2 regions of the Streptomyces sp. R44 genome follow, and region 1 is predicted to be linked to the other one. Evidence: riboswitches for the same ligand, from Rfam matches in the RefSeq annotation. Region 1 holds a riboswitch; the other holds the start of a gene.
What was found. Region 1 has a riboswitch for cyclic di-AMP ahead of AB5J54_RS33150 (peptidoglycan DD-metalloendopeptidase family protein). Riboswitches for the same ligand answer to the same signal wherever they lie in the genome.
Positions count from the first base shown of each region.

Region 1 (7,305 bases):
CTCGGCTCGGTACTCCCCGGCCTGTTCCGCGAGAGCCACTGGGAGCCCTCCTTCGGCGTCGCCTCCCCGTCCTCCTTCGAGTCCCAGGTCGCACGCGCCGAGGAGGTCGTCGCCGGCCTCCCCCGGGAGGAGCGCCTCTTCCTCTTCGTCAACGTGTCGGCGCTGCACCAGCCCAACTGGTTCCATCTGCCGGGGGCGACCCGCGAGGCCGGCGACTCCCGGGAGACCCACGCGGCCGCCCTGGAGTACGTCGACCGGCACATCGGGCGGCTCTTCGCCGCGATGAGCAGCCGCCGCCCCTGTTTCGCGATCGTCTGCTCCGACCACGGCACCGCGTACGGCGAGGACGGCTTCACCGGCCACCGGCTCGGCCACGACGTCGTGTGGACCGTGCCGTACGCACAGTTCGTCCTGCCCGGCCCCGAGGACGGTGAAGCCGCATGAGCCCGACCCCCCGCCCGTACCGCAGCTACGTCTACGCCTACCCGCACAAGACGGCCTACCGCGCGCTCCCCGAGCCCCCCGGGCTCGCCGCCCTCTGGGCCGCCGAGCCGAAGGACGCGCTCTCGCTCTACGCGCACATACCGTTCTGCGAGGTCCGCTGCGGCTTCTGCAACCTCTTCACCCGGATCGGCGCCCCGGACGAGCTGACCACCCGCTACCTCGACGCCCTCGACCGCCAGGCGACCGCCGTCCGCGAGGCCCTCGGCGACGCGGCACCGGTGCGGTTCGCCACGGCCGCGTTCGGCGGCGGCACGCCCACCTTCCTCACCGCCGCCGAGCTGGAGCGGCTCTGCGACATCGCCGAGAAGCGGATGGGCGTGGACCTGCGCGCGGTGCCGCTCTCCGTGGAGACCTCGCCGGCGACCGCGACCGCCGACCGGCTCGCGCTCCTCGCGGACCGGGGCGCGACCCGGCTCAGCATCGGCGTGCAGAGCTTCGTGGAGGCCGAGGCGAGGGCCGCCGTCCGGCCGCAGCACCGCGCGGACGTCGAGGCGGCGCTCGGCCGGATCCGTGACACCGGCGTGCCCGTGCTCAACATCGACCTGATCTACGGGATCGACGGTCAGACGGAGCGGTCCTGGCGGGTCTCGCTCGACGCGGCCCTCGCCTGGAAGCCCGAGGAGCTGTACCTCTATCCGCTGTACGTGCGCCCGCTGACCGGTCTCGGCCGGCTCCAGGATCCGGCGGCCGCCGACCGGGAGTGGGACGAGCGGCGGCTACGCCTCTACCGGTACGGCCGGGACCATCTCCTCGCCCACGGCTACGAGCAGGTGTCGATGCGGATGTTCCGCCGCGTGGACGCCGCTCCCGCGGGCCCGGACGACTACGCCTGCCAGACGGACGGCATGATCGGCCTGGGCTGCGGCGCCCGCTCGTACACCTCGGCCCTGCACTACTCCTTCGACTACGCCGTCGACATGCGGGAGATCCGCTCGATCATCGACGCGTACACGGAGACGGAGGACTTCTCCCGCGCGGAGGTGGGCCGGGCGGTGGACGGGGACGAGGCCCGTCGCCGTCATCTCCTCCAGTCGCTGCTCCAGGCCGAGGGCATGCCGGTCGCCGGGTACGAGGAGCGGTTCGGGTCCTCGCCGTTCGCGGACTTCGGCCCGGAGCTCGCCCGGTTCGCGGAGTACGGCTGGCTGGCGGACGCCCCGGCGGGGCTGCTGCGGCTTTCGCCCGAGGGGCTCGCGCACTCGGACGGGCTCGGCCCCGAGCTGTTCTCCCCCTCCGTGGCGGCCGCGATGGCCGCGTACGAAGCGAAGTAGGGGGCGGCCGTGGATCTCACCCTGCTCTACCGGGGCCCGCTCTCCTCCTGCGATTTCGACTGCCCGTACTGTCCCTTCGCCAAGCGCCGGGACAGCCGGGAGCAGCTGCGCGCGGACCGGGCGGCGCTGGAACGGTTCACCGGCTGGGCCGCGGCGCAGACCGGGGACCGGCTGCGGATCCTCTTCACCCCGTGGGGCGAGGGCCTGGTCCGCTCCTGGTACCGGCGGGCGCTGGTCGAGCTGTCGCGGCTCCCCCAGGTGGAGCGGGTGGCGATCCAGACCAATCTGAGCTGCCGGACGGAGTGGCTGGCCGAGGCGGACCCGGAGAGCGTGGCGCTCTGGTGCACGTACCACCCGGGGCAGACTCCGTACGAGCGGTTCCTCACGAAGTGCCGGGAGCTCACCCGGCGGAACGTCCGCTACAGCGTCGGGGTGGTCGGTCTTCCGGAGCACCGGGAGGAGGCCCGCCGGCTGCGGGCGGCGCTGCCGCCGCACGTCTACCTCTGGGTGAACGCGGCCGAGGGCCACACGTACACCGACGCGGAGGCCGAGGGCTGGACGGAGCTCGACCCGCTGTTCCCGTACAGCCGGCATCCGCACCGCTCGGCGGGGCTGCCCTGCCGCACCGGTGAATCGGTGATCTCGGTGGACGGCGAGGGGACGGTGCGGCGCTGCCACTTCGTCAGGGCCGAGCTGGGGAACCTGTACGACGGCTCGTACCGTGCCGCCCTGCGTCCCCGCGCCTGCCCCCTCGCCGTCTGCGACTGCCACATCGGCTACGTCCACCTGGAGACGCTGCCGCTGTACGACGTGTTCGCCGGCGGGGTCCTGGAGCGGATCCCCGCCGCCGTACCGTCCGCTACAGGGGCATGAGGTCGGGGCGCTTGGCCTCGACGTGGTCGCCGGAGCTCTCGCCGCGCAGCCGGCGCCCGATCCACGGCACCAGGTACTCCCTGGCCCAGTGGATGTCGTCGCGGCGCACCTCGAGCGTGCCGCGCGGCGGGACCGGCGGCCAGGGCTGGTCGGGGTCGGCGGGCACCGGCATGCCGAGGACCTGGGCGGCGCGCAGGGCGACGCGGGTGTGTCCCTCGGGCGAGAGGTGCAGCCGGTCGTCGTCCCAGGCACGGCGGTCCTGGACGGACTTCAGCGACCACAGGTCGAGGACCGGGCAGTCGTAGCGGTCCGCGATGGCCCGGACGTGTCCGTTGTACGTGGCGATCTTGCCGCGCAGGTGCTTGAGCAGGGTCACGTCACGGGTGTCGAAGCCGGTGGTCACCATGACGGTGCCGACGGCGGAGGTGAGGTCGGCGACGGCGCGCTCGAAGCGCTCGGCCACCTCGTCGGGGTCCGTCCCGGGGCGGATGATGTCGTTGCCGCCTGCGCAGAAGGTCACCAGGTCGGGGGCGAGTTCCTTCGCCCGGGGGACCTGTTCCGCCACGATCTGGTCGAGAAGGCGCCCGCGTACGGCCAGGTTGGCGTAGCGGAAGTCGTCGTGCTCCGGCAGCTGGTCGGCGAGCAGGACCGCGAAGCGGTCCGCCCAGCCGACGTACGTCCCGTCGGGCCCGGGGTCTCCGACGCCCTCGGTGAAGCTGTCACCGATCGCCGCGTACGACCCGAATGCGTTCTTGTCTGTTGATCTCGAATCGTCTGCCACGGGAGCACATTTTTCCCCTTCGGGTGTGACCTACGCGACCGTAAGGAGGGGTTGACGCCGGGTGACATATGCCACCGATAAAGATTCCGCCAAGCCGGAATACGCCGGAAGCCCGGCACGTACGTGCCGGGCTCCCTGATGACGAGGGCATGTTGACGTGGGGTCAGATGCTCACGCCGTGCGACCGCAGCGCGGCCAGCGGGTCGATGTCGGAGCCGTACTCCGGCCCGGTGCGCATCTCGAAGTGCAGGTGCGGGCCGGTCACGTTGCCGGTCGCGCCGGAGAGGCCGATCTGCTCGCCGCCGGTGACGGTCTGGCCGGCGGAGACGGAGATCGAGGAGAGGTGGGCGTACTGCGAGAAGGTGCCGTCGGCGTGCTGGATGACGACCTGGTTGCCGTACGCGCCGCCGTCGCCGGCGGAGTAGACGGTGCCGGGGCCGACCGCGACGACGGTGGTGCCGGTGGAGGCGATGAAGTCGACACCGGTGTGGTAGCCGGAGGACCACATGGAGCCCGCGGCGCGGTACGGGGTGCTGATGCCGCCGCTGACCGGGGCGACCCAGCCGGAGGAGGAGGTCGTGCCGGCCGACGAGGAGGACGACGAAGAGGAGGAGGTGGTCGCGGCGGCCGGGGCCGAGGAGCGCTCGCTGCCGCGGGAGGCGCGCTGGGTGTCGCCGTTCTTGCCGGCGCTCTGCGTGCTCTTGTGCGTGGCCTTCGGGTGGGCCTTCCCGGTGCCCTTGGCGCCGAGGGTGAGCTTCATGCCGGGCAGGATCAGCGAGGGGTTCTCGCCGATGACCTGGCGGTTGTCCTGGTAGAGCTTCTGCCAGCCGCCGACGAGGTGGTGCTCGGCGGCGATCTTCGACAGGTAGTCGCCTCGGACGACGGAGTACGTCTTCGGCGCGGCCTTCGCCTGGACGGCGGGCGCGGCCTTCGTCTGGGCGACGGCGTGGACGGGAGCGGCGGCCGGGGCGGCCTGCTCGGCGGCGTGGGCGCCGGTGGCTCCGAGGAGCGGGAGGGCGACGACGGCGCCGCCGGTGCCGGCGGCGGCGATGCCACGGGTCAGGCGGTTGACCTTGGGGCGGCGGTGCTTACCCTTCGCGGGCATGGCGAATTCCTCTCCGTCGCCTGCGAGGTGAGCTGTCGGGTTCGGACTGGAGATGTCCGGCCGCGTTCTCACGCGACTTCACCCCGAGCCGTCCTTCTTCGAGGGATCGGCGTACTTACCTGGGTCCCCCGCTCCTGCCTTGTACGGGTGAGTGCGGATTCCGGGCGGTGGCAGGATTCGGCGGTCCGACCGGAGTGAGCGCGACGCTAGACGAGGGGGGTCGGCGTGAACAAGCCACGATTTTCAAGTGCTCGCGAATCGCGTGATATCCGGCCTGATATCCGGTCACCCTCCGTGGATGACGGCCCCTCGATCTCCTTTTCCCGGGGGGTATTTGGAAAAGACGATCAGGCACGGTCCGTCACGGTTATGACGCTGCTCACGCGCCGATCCCCATCTCCCCTGCAACCGGGGCGGGTTACCCCGAACACCTCAATACGGACAGATCACCCATTCCCGTCCGAGGGGGTGCGTGTTCCGGCCCCCACCCGAGATGATTGCCCCAGGAACCGATCTACAGAACAGGAGCAGCCGTGACGCAGCAGCTGCCGCAGGTCCCGCCCGCCGAAGCCGACGAGCCCGAGCTGACGGAGGTCCGCAACTTCCGGGACGTGGGTGGCCTGCCGACGACGGACGGGCGCGCCGTCCGCGCCGGCCGCCTCTTCCGCAGCGGCCACCTCGCGCACGCGACGGAGGACGACGCCGCCTTCCTCGCCTCGCTGGGCCTGCACACCGTCTTCGACTTCCGGAACGAGGCGGACCGGAAGTACGAGGGCACGGACGTCGAGCTGCCCGGCGTGCGGAACGTGAACATACCGTTCAGCGACCCGGCCGACGGCAAGGAGTTCTGGCGACTGGTGCGCGAGGGCGAGATCACGCAGCTGCGGGAGATCCTCGGCGACGGCAAGGCGGCCGCCCGGATGTCCGATTCGTACCGCAGGAACGTGCTGGAGCGGACCGCGGAGCACAGCCGGCTTCTGCACTCCATGGCCGAGGAGAGCGTCCCGGCCCTGCTGCACTGCGCGGCCGGCAAGGACCGGGCCGGGGTCGCCATCGCGATCACCCTGCTCGCGGTCGGGGTCGAGCGGGAGGCCATCGAGGCCGACTACGTGAAGTCGAACGCCCCGCACCGCCGCTACAACCTGCGCCGCAGCTCCACCTCCCCGGACGCGATGTCGCCCGAGGTGATGGAGCTGCTCAGCCCGCTCTTCGACGCGCGGGTGGAGTATCTGCGGGCCGCGTTCGACACGATCGAGACGACCTGGGGATCGGTGGACGCCTATCTCTCCGAGGGCCTGAAGCTGGCCCCGGAGACCCGCGAGCGGCTGCGGGAGCGGTTCCTCACCGAGGCGTAGCCACGGCTACTGGTTCTGCCCGCCCAGCATGAAGAGCAGGTAGAGGAAACCGGCGAAGAGGTGGCCGGCGATCAGATAGGCGAAGAGACGGAGCACGAGCCCCTTGGGGAACTTGCCTTCACCGCGCTCCTCGCCGGTGACCGGTACGGACTTCTCGGACATATCGGTCCTTTCCTGAAGAATCGTCATGGAGCATCAGCGCCGATGCGGGGTCCCGTCGCCGAGGCACAGCTCGGCGGCGGGGCTCTGCATCAGGGTGTGGACGAAGAGCAGCTCGGCCCCGCCGGGTGTGGCGGCGCCGATCCGGTGCGGGGTGAGCGAGTCGAAGTGCGCGCTGTCCCCGGGATCGAGCACATGGACGGCCTCGCCGAGCGCGAGCCGCACCCGCCCCTCCAGGACGTGGATCCACTCCTCGCCGGGGTGGACGCGCACGATGTCCGCCCGGGTGGCGTACGGCACGTGGACCCGCAGGCACTGGAGGGCGCGCCCGGCACCGCCCGCCTGGCGGTAGATCCAGCCGTCGGCCTCGACGGGCTCGGAGCGGCCGGCCCGGACGACGGGGTCGCGTTCGGGGGGCGTCTCGCCCAGGAGCTCGGAGACCGTCGTACCGTAGATACGGGACAGGACGAGCAGCATCGGCAGCGAGGGCTGCCGGTTGCCGGTCTCCAGGCGCGAGAGGTGGGCCGGCGAGAGACCGGCCCGCTGGGCGGCGGCCTCCAGGGTGAGTCCCCGGCGGCGGCGCAGGGCCCGCAGCTGGGGGGCGACCTCGGGCAGGACGTCGGGGGTGACGGGGTCCGGGGAGGTGTCCCCGGGGACGTGGTCCATGCGTCCATTCCGCCAGGATCATGCCTCTGAGGCAAGTTTCTTGCCTCAGAGGCAAAACCCTTCAGCGAGATCCGGTCAGCGCTGCGCGACCGCCTGCTTGACCAGCGTCTTCCCGAAGTCCCACATCAGCCCGCCGCCGCCGTGGGCGTCGTCCATGACCGCCGTGAAGGCGGTGACGAACCGGTCCACGTCGCCCTCGTCGATGATCAGCGGCGGGATCAGCTTGATCACCTCCAGGTGGTCCCCGGAGACCTGCGTGAGGATCCGGTGCCGCTGGAGCAGCGGGACGACGACCATCTGGGCGAAGAGGCCCTTGCGGGCCGCCTGGAGCATCGTCCAGCGCCCGCGCAGCCCGAGCGAGGAGGGCCGCCCGAACTCGATCCCGATCATCAGGCCGCGCCCGCGGATCTCGTGCAGCAGCTCGTACCGGGGTACGAGCTCCTTCAGCCGGCCCGACAGCAGCTCGCCGATCCGGCGCGCGTGGGCGACGGTGCCCTCGTCCTCCATGACCGAGAGGACGGCGAGCCCGGCGGCCATGGCCTGCGCGTTCGATCCGAAGCTGGCCGAGTGGACCAGGACCCGGTCCATCGACGA
Region 1 is NZ_CP163444.1:7,083,893-7,091,197, reverse strand. Features, by position in the region: gene AB5J54_RS33170 (STM4013/SEN3800 family hydrolase) at 1-444, shown strand, start outside; gene AB5J54_RS33165 (STM4012 family radical SAM protein) at 441-1,772, shown strand; gene AB5J54_RS33160 (STM4011 family radical SAM protein) at 1,782-2,645, shown strand; gene AB5J54_RS33155 (SGNH/GDSL hydrolase family protein) at 2,632-3,426, opposite strand; gene AB5J54_RS33150 (peptidoglycan DD-metalloendopeptidase family protein) at 3,590-4,531, opposite strand; cyclic di-AMP (ydaO/yuaA leader) riboswitch at 4,536-4,708, opposite strand; gene AB5J54_RS33145 (tyrosine-protein phosphatase) at 5,065-5,886, shown strand; gene AB5J54_RS33140 (DUF6126 family protein) at 5,893-6,048, opposite strand; gene AB5J54_RS33135 (helix-turn-helix domain-containing protein) at 6,082-6,711, opposite strand; gene AB5J54_RS33130 (aspartate aminotransferase family protein) at 6,787-7,305, opposite strand, start outside.

Region 2 (7,305 bases), 3.6 Mb from region 1:
CGAGCTCCGGCTCGGTCCCGGCGGCCTCCGCGAGCAGCGACCGCACCGGCGCCCAGCCCGTGCCCCCGCATATATAGGTGCGCAGTCCGCCCGGCGGCGTCCGCGCGGTCAGCGCGCCGCCGGGGGCGCTGAGCCGCAGCACCTCGCCCGGCCCCGTCTCGTCGACCAGCGCCGTGCTCATCGCGCCGCCCGGGACGCGGCTCACGTGCAGCTCCACGGTGCCGTCCGGGCGGGGCGCGTCGGCGAGGGAGTAGGTGCGCCAGACGCGCGGGACCCGCAGCGAGCTGACGCTGACGTACTGGCCGGGGCGGAACGGCAGCGGCTGCCGGGGGCGGAGGGTCAGGACGGCCAGGTCGGCGCCGTACCGCTCGTGCCGGACGACGTCCGCGTCCCACCAGGGCGGCTCCCCGGCCCCCGCCGCCGTGTCGGCGCCCGCGAGCATCAGGTCGGAGACCAGGCCGTACGCCTCGGTCCACGCCTTCTCCGCCTCGATGGTCCAGGCTGCGCCGGCGGCGTGCGCGAACGCGGCGAGCAGGCTCTGCCCGACGGCCGCGTACAGCGCGGGGGAGGCGAGGAACTTGCGGTGGTCGCGGCCCAGCTGCCCCAGGTACGCCGCGAGTCCGGGGTCCTCCACGTGGGTCACCACATGGGTGAGCGCGGCGAAAAGCCGGTCCCGCTGGGGGACCATGTCCTCGGGGAAGAGTTCGCGCACGCCGGGGTTGTGCCAGAAGAGGTGCGAGTAGAAGAACGTGACGGCGTGCTCGGCGCGTCTCTCGACGACCGCGAACGTGCTTCTGAGTAGCTGAGGATCCACCGACAAGAATCTAGGGCACGACATGCACCTCTTGATCACAGGTTCTCCACGAACGTGACGTCAGGGCCCGCCCTGTACCGTCGTGACGTGAGTACGACCCCCGGCCCCGCCCCCGCGCCCGAGCTCTTCACCTGGGAGTTCGCGAGCGATCCGTATCCCGCCTACGCCTGGCTGCGCGAGCACGCGCCCGTGCACCGGACGACGCTGCCCAGCGGGGTCGAGGCCTGGCTCGTGACCCGGTACGCGGACGCCCGGCAGGCCCTCGCGGACCAGCGGCTCTCCAAGAACCCGGCGCACCACGACGAGTCGCCGCACGCGAAGGGGAAGACGGGCATCCCGGGCGAGCGCAAGGCCGAGCTGATGACGCATCTGCTCAACATCGACCCGCCGGACCACACCCGGCTGCGGCGGCTCGTGTCGAAGGCCTTCACCCCGCGCCGGGTCGCGGAGTTCACGCCGCGCGTGCAGGAGCTGACGGACCGGCTCATCGACTCGTTCGTGGCGCGGGGGAGCGCCGACCTCATCCACGAGTTCGCCTTCCCGCTGCCCATCTACGCGATCTGCGACCTGCTCGGGGTGCCGGCGGAGGACCAGGACGACTTCCGGGACTGGGCCGGGATGATGATCCGGCACGGCGGGGGGCCGCGCGGCGGGGTCGCCCGGTCGGTGAAGAAGATGCGCGGCTATCTCGCGGAGCTGATCCACCGCAAGCGCGAGGAGCCGGGCGACGACCTGATCTCGGGTCTCATCAAGGCCTCCGACCACGGCGAGCACCTCACCGAGAACGAGGCCGCCGCCATGGCGTTCATCCTGCTCTTCGCCGGCTTCGAGACCACCGTCAATCTGGTAGGAAACGGGCTTTACGCGCTTCTCCGGCATCCGGAGCAGCGGGCGCGGCTCCAGGCCTCGCTCGCCGCCGGGGAGACCGGGCTTCTGGAGACCGGCGTCGAGGAGCTGCTGCGGTACGACGGGCCCGTGGAGATGGCGACCTGGCGGTACGCGACACGGGCGCTGACCATCGGCGGGCAGGAGATCCCGGCGGGCGACCCGGTGCTCGTGGTGCTCGCCGCCGCCGACCGGGACCCGGCGCGGTTCGACGGGCCGGACACCCTCGACCTCGCCCGGCGTGACAACCAGCACCTCGGCTACGGGCACGGCATCCACTACTGCCTCGGCGCACCGCTCGCCCGCCTCGAAGGGCAGACGGCGCTCGCGACCCTGCTGACTCGCCTGCCGGATCTGCGACTTGCCGCCGACCCGTCCGAACTCCGGTGGCGCGGTGGGCTCATCATGCGTGGTTTGCGCACGCTTCCGGTGGAGTTCTCCCCTTCCGTACCCGTGTTGGTCGCTGACGAGCCATCAGAAATGTGATCTTCACGTGATCGCGGGGCGATCGACTTGTGACGGGCGTTCGAATACCGCTACGTTTCCCGGCAGTCTCAGCCGTCACGCGAAAGGCCCTCCTATGCGTTCCGGGAACGGACGACACCGTCGCCCCCGTCAGGCCCCCGCCATCGTCGTCGCCGCGGGCGTCACCGGATCCGCCATGGCGCTGCCGCTGCTCGCCACCGGATCCGCCTCCGCCGCCGACGCCACCACCTGGGACCGGGTCGCCGAGTGCGAGTCCGGCGGCCAGTGGAGCGCCAACTTCGGCAACGGCATGTACGGCGGCCTCCAGTTCACCCAGGACAGCTGGGAGCGGAACGGCGGCCTCGCCTACGCCCCCAGCCCCGACCTCGCCAGCCGCGCCCAGCAGATCGCGGTGGCCGAGAAGGCCCTCGACGCGGGCAGCAACGACTGGGCCACCTGCGCGCCGATCGCCGGCCTGAAGAACGACGGCAAGGCCACCGGCGTGAACCCCGGCCCGACCGTCGTCCCGACCACCCCCACGGGCCCCCTCCCCGAGTCCAACCGCACCGCGGGCGGCGAAGGGTCGTCCGCCGGGCGGTCCGCCACGTCCACCACCGCCGTGACGCCCGCCACGCCGACCGCTCCGGCGACCTCCGCCACTCCCGCCGCGCCGACCACGCCCGCGGCCCCGGTCACGCCCGACGCGTCCGTTACGCCCGGTACGCCGGATTCGTCTGAGACGCCGAAGGGTGACGTGCCGTCGGCCACGCCCGGCACCGGCAAGCACCGGGGTGACGCCGCCCCGGAGGAAACCGGCGCAACGGGCAACTCGTCCGAAACCGGCCGACACGCGTCGGGCACGGGCAAGCCCGCGGAGAAGGTCGACGCCACTCCGGTGACCGACGAAGCGGCGAATTCGGGCGCAACGGACAGTCAGGGCACTTCGGGCGAGTACACCGTGCGGCCGGGCGACAGCCTGTCCGGCATTGCGGAGGAGAACGAACTCCCCGGAGGCTGGACCGCCCTCTACGACGCCAACAAGCGGACGGTGGGCGCCGATCCGGATCTCATCCTGCCTGGTCAGAGCCTTGACCTGACGATCGGTTCGGTGGCGGCGGAAGGCTAGTTCGCGGGCTTATGTCCGGTTCTGGGCAAGTGAGACATGGGTCTCTTCGTCCCAACTGGCGTGTCACGTCCGCAAACTTTGCTTCCGTCACCTCTCACCTGCACAAACACCGCCCACCGGAGGGCAAGCAGGGGCGATATTTCCGCAATGAGCCTCTTTGAACTTCCGGTGGGTCTGTGTCTACGGTCGTCACCGCTCGCCACCGCGGGCCCCGTCGACCGAAACGCCGAATCCTGCCGTCGGCCGATGGGAACAGTCGTCGCGCAAGCGCCGAAGGCAGGAGTGGGGGACCCAAGGTAAGTGCCGGTCCCGGCCGTTGAGACAGACGGCCGACGACCGGCTTGGGGTGAAGCCGCGTGCAAGGACACGCGGCCGGGCAACTTTCCGGCCCGAACCCGACAGCTCACCTCACAGGCGTCGGTGAGGAGAATTCCCATGCTGTTTTCCGCCAAGGGCAAACACCGCCGTCCCTCCAAGGCCGCCCAGGTCGCCACGCTCGTCGGCGTCACCGGTGTCGCCGTCGCCGCCCCGCTGCTGACCGCGGGCACCGCCTCGGCCGCCACCACCGCCGAGTGGGACACCGTCGCCCAGTGCGAGTCCGGCGGCAACTGGTCCATCAACACCGGCAACGGCTTCTACGGCGGCCTGCAGTTCACCAACTCCACCTGGGCCGCCTTCGGTGGCACCGCCTACGCCCCGCGCGCCGACCTGGCCTCGAAGGCCCAGCAGATCGCCGTCGCCGAGAAGGTCCTCGCGGGCCAGGGCAAGGGTGCCTGGCCGAGCTGCGGCGTCGGCCTCTCCAGCGCCTCCTACGACGGCGGCGCCGCCGAGAGCACCCCGCAGCAGACCCAGCAGGCCGCCCCCAAGCAGGAGGCCGCCCCCAAGCAGCAGGAGCGTCGCGCCGAGCAGCCGACCACCCGCAGCGAGCAGCGCAAGGCCCCGAAGACCGTCACCACCCCGACCGGCAAGAAGGTCAAGAAGGGTGACGGCGAGTACAAGGTCGTCGCCGGCGACACCCTCAGCAAGATCGCCCAGGCGCACGGCGTCAAGGGCGGCTGGGCCAAGCTCTTCGAGCTGAACAAGGGCGTCGTCGAGAACGCCGACCTCATCTACCCGGGTCAGCAGCTCCACCTGAAGTGAGCCCGGCGGCTCGCGTGAGTCCGGCGGCTCACGCGGCCCCGACGACCCTCCCGCGGTGACCACCCCGGTCCGGCGTGCCCCTTCCCCCGTGCGCGCCGGACCGGGGTTTCCCCGTTCCCGCCCCCAAGAGGACCCGGGGTCACGACGGTTACCGTCCAGTAGATCTGGGGCCCTTCGTCCCGGGATGCATGCCCTTGGGTCCTTTTTCGTCCCAGGGGGCGGGCGCACGGCGGGCCGGAGCCCCCGAGCCGGTTAGGCTCTTGTCGCAAGGCCACGCGACCCTGCACGACCTTGCGTCACATCCAGCGTCACATCCCAGAAGGAGATGCTCGTGCCGTCCATCGACGTCGTCGTAGCCCGGGAAATCCTGGACTCCCGAGGCAACCCCACGGTCGAGGTCGAGGTCGGCCTCGACGACGGCAGCACCGGCCGTGCTGCCGTTCCGTCCGGCGCCTCCACCGGTGCGTTCGAGGCCATCGAGCTTCGCGACGGTGACCCCAACCGCTACCAGGGCAAGGGTGTCGAGAAGGCCGTCCTCGCCGTCATCGAGCAGATCGGCCCGGAGCTCGTCGGCTACGACGCCACCGAGCAGCGCCTGATCGACCAGGCCATGTTCGACCTGGACGCCACCGAGAACAAGGGCTCGCTCGGCGCCAACGCCATCCTCGGCGTCTCCCTCGCCGTCGCGCACGCCGCCTCCGAGGCCAGCGACCTCCCCCTCTTCCGCTACCTGGGCGGCCCGAACGCGCACCTGCTGCCCGTTCCGATGATGAACATCCTCAACGGTGGGTCGCACGCCGACTCCAACGTGGACATCCAGGAGTTCATGATCGCCCCGATCGGCGCGGAGTCCTTCTCCGAGGCCCTTCGCTGGGGTGCGGAGATCTACCACACCCTCAAGAGCGTCCTGAAGCGCAAGGGCCTCTCCACCGGCCTCGGCGACGAGGGCGGCTTCGCCCCGAACCTGGAGTCGAACCGCGCCGCCCTCGACCTCATCGTCGAGGCCATCAAGGAGGCCGGCTACACCCCGGGCACCGATGTCGCGCTCGCGCTCGACGTCGCCGCGTCCGAGTTCTACAAGGACGGCGCGTACGAGTTCGAGGGCAAGTCCCGCTCGGCCGCCGAGATGACCGAGTACTACGAGGAGCTCGTCTCCGCGTACCCGATGGTCTCCATCGAGGACCCGCTGTTCGAGGACGACTGGGCCGGCTGGAAGATCCTCACCGACAAGCTGGGCACCAAGGTCCAGATCGTCGGCGACGACCTCTTCGTCACCAACCCGGAGCGCCTGGCCCGCGGCATCGAGGAGGGCACCGCGAACGCCCTCCTGGTCAAGGTCAACCAGATCGGCTCGCTGACCGAGACCCTCGACGCCGTCGAGCTCGCCCAGCGCAACGGCTTCAAGTGCATGATGTCCCACCGCTCCGGCGAGACCGAGGACGTCACCATCGCCGACCTCGCCGTCGCCGTGAACTGCGGTCAGATCAAGACCGGCGCCCCGGCCCGCTCGGACCGCGTCGCCAAGTACAACCAGCTGCTGCGCATCGAGGAGATCCTCGACGACGCCGCGGTCTACGCCGGCCGCAGCGCCTTCCCGCGCTTCAAGGGCTGAACAGGCCTGACGCTGTAGATACGGACGTCCCCGCACTCGGTCCCGTACCGTGTGCGGGGACGTCCGCGTGAACAGGGGAGGCGACACGACATGGCCGCGAAGGACCGGGACCGGTTCTCGACCGCGACCCGGATCAAGCTGCTCGGCGAGCAGACCGCCGCCCGTGTCTACCGCTCCCAGACCCGCCGCCAGGCCCGCCGCTCCCGGCTCACCGGCCGCGCGGCCTTCCTCGCCCTCGTGGTCTGCTCCCTCGTCGTCGCGCTCGCCTACCCGATGCGGAGCTACGTCTCCCAGCAGGGCGAGATCGCCGAGCAGGAGCGCAGGGCCGCCGAGGCCGCCCGGCGGGTCGAGGAGCTGAAGGACGAGAAGGCCCGCCTCCAGGACCCGGCCTACGTCCGCCGCCTCGCCCGCGAGCACCTGCACTACCTGCTCCCCGGCGAGACCGGCTTCACCGTGAACGACCCCGACGCGGAGCAACGGCCCCGCGCCGACCAGGGCGCGGCCGACCGGCCCTGGTACGACAACCTCTGGGACGGCGTCGACCACGCCGACCGTCCCTGACCCCTCCGCGACACGAACAAGGCAGACATGGAAACGCCCCCTCCGCAGACCGAACGCACCGAGCCGACCGAGACGGACATCGCCGCCTTCGAGCTCCAGCTCGGCCGCCCGCCCCGCGGCCTGCGCGCCATCGCGCACCGCTGCCCGTGCGGCAACCCGGACGTCGTCGAGACCGCGCCCCGGCTCCCCGACGGCACGCCGTTCCCGACCACGTACTACCTGACCTGCCCCCGGGCGGCCTCGGCCATCGGCACCCTGGAGGCCAACGGGGTCATGAAGGAGATGCAGGCCCGGCTCGCCACCGACCCGGAGCTCGCCGCCGCCTACCGGGCCGCGCACGAGGACTACATCGCCCGCCGTGACGCCATCGAGGTCCTGGAGGGCTTCCCGAGCGCCGGCGGCATGCCGGACCGGGTCAAGTGCCTGCACGTCCTCGTCGGCCACTCGCTCGCCGCGGGACCGGGCGTGAACCCGTTCGGCGACGAGGCGCTCGCGATGCTGCCGGAGTGGTGGGCGAAGGGCCCGTGCGTGAACCCGTGCGGGGACGAGAAGGAGGGCGGGGAGAAGTGACCCGGGTCGCCGGAATCGACTGCGGTACGAACTCCATCCGCCTCCTCGTCGCCGACGTCCACCCCGAGACGGGCGAGCTGATCGAGCTGGACCGGCGGATGACGATCGTCCGGCTCGGGCAGGGCGTCGACA
Region 2 is NZ_CP163444.1:3,528,429-3,535,733, reverse strand. Features, by position in the region: gene AB5J54_RS16245 (globin domain-containing protein) at 1-814, opposite strand, end outside; gene AB5J54_RS16240 (cytochrome P450) at 902-2,185, shown strand; gene AB5J54_RS16235 (transglycosylase family protein) at 2,280-3,290, shown strand; cyclic di-AMP (ydaO/yuaA leader) riboswitch at 3,549-3,722, shown strand; gene AB5J54_RS16230 (transglycosylase family protein) at 3,726-4,430, shown strand; gene eno (phosphopyruvate hydratase) at 4,756-6,042, shown strand; gene AB5J54_RS16220 (septum formation initiator family protein) at 6,133-6,603, shown strand; gene AB5J54_RS16215 (DUF501 domain-containing protein) at 6,631-7,173, shown strand; gene AB5J54_RS16210 (exopolyphosphatase) at 7,170-7,305, shown strand, end outside.
Region 2: linked by a shared signal. The riboswitch ahead of AB5J54_RS16230 (transglycosylase family protein) and the one ahead of AB5J54_RS33150 (peptidoglycan DD-metalloendopeptidase family protein) in region 1 are both predicted to bind cyclic di-AMP.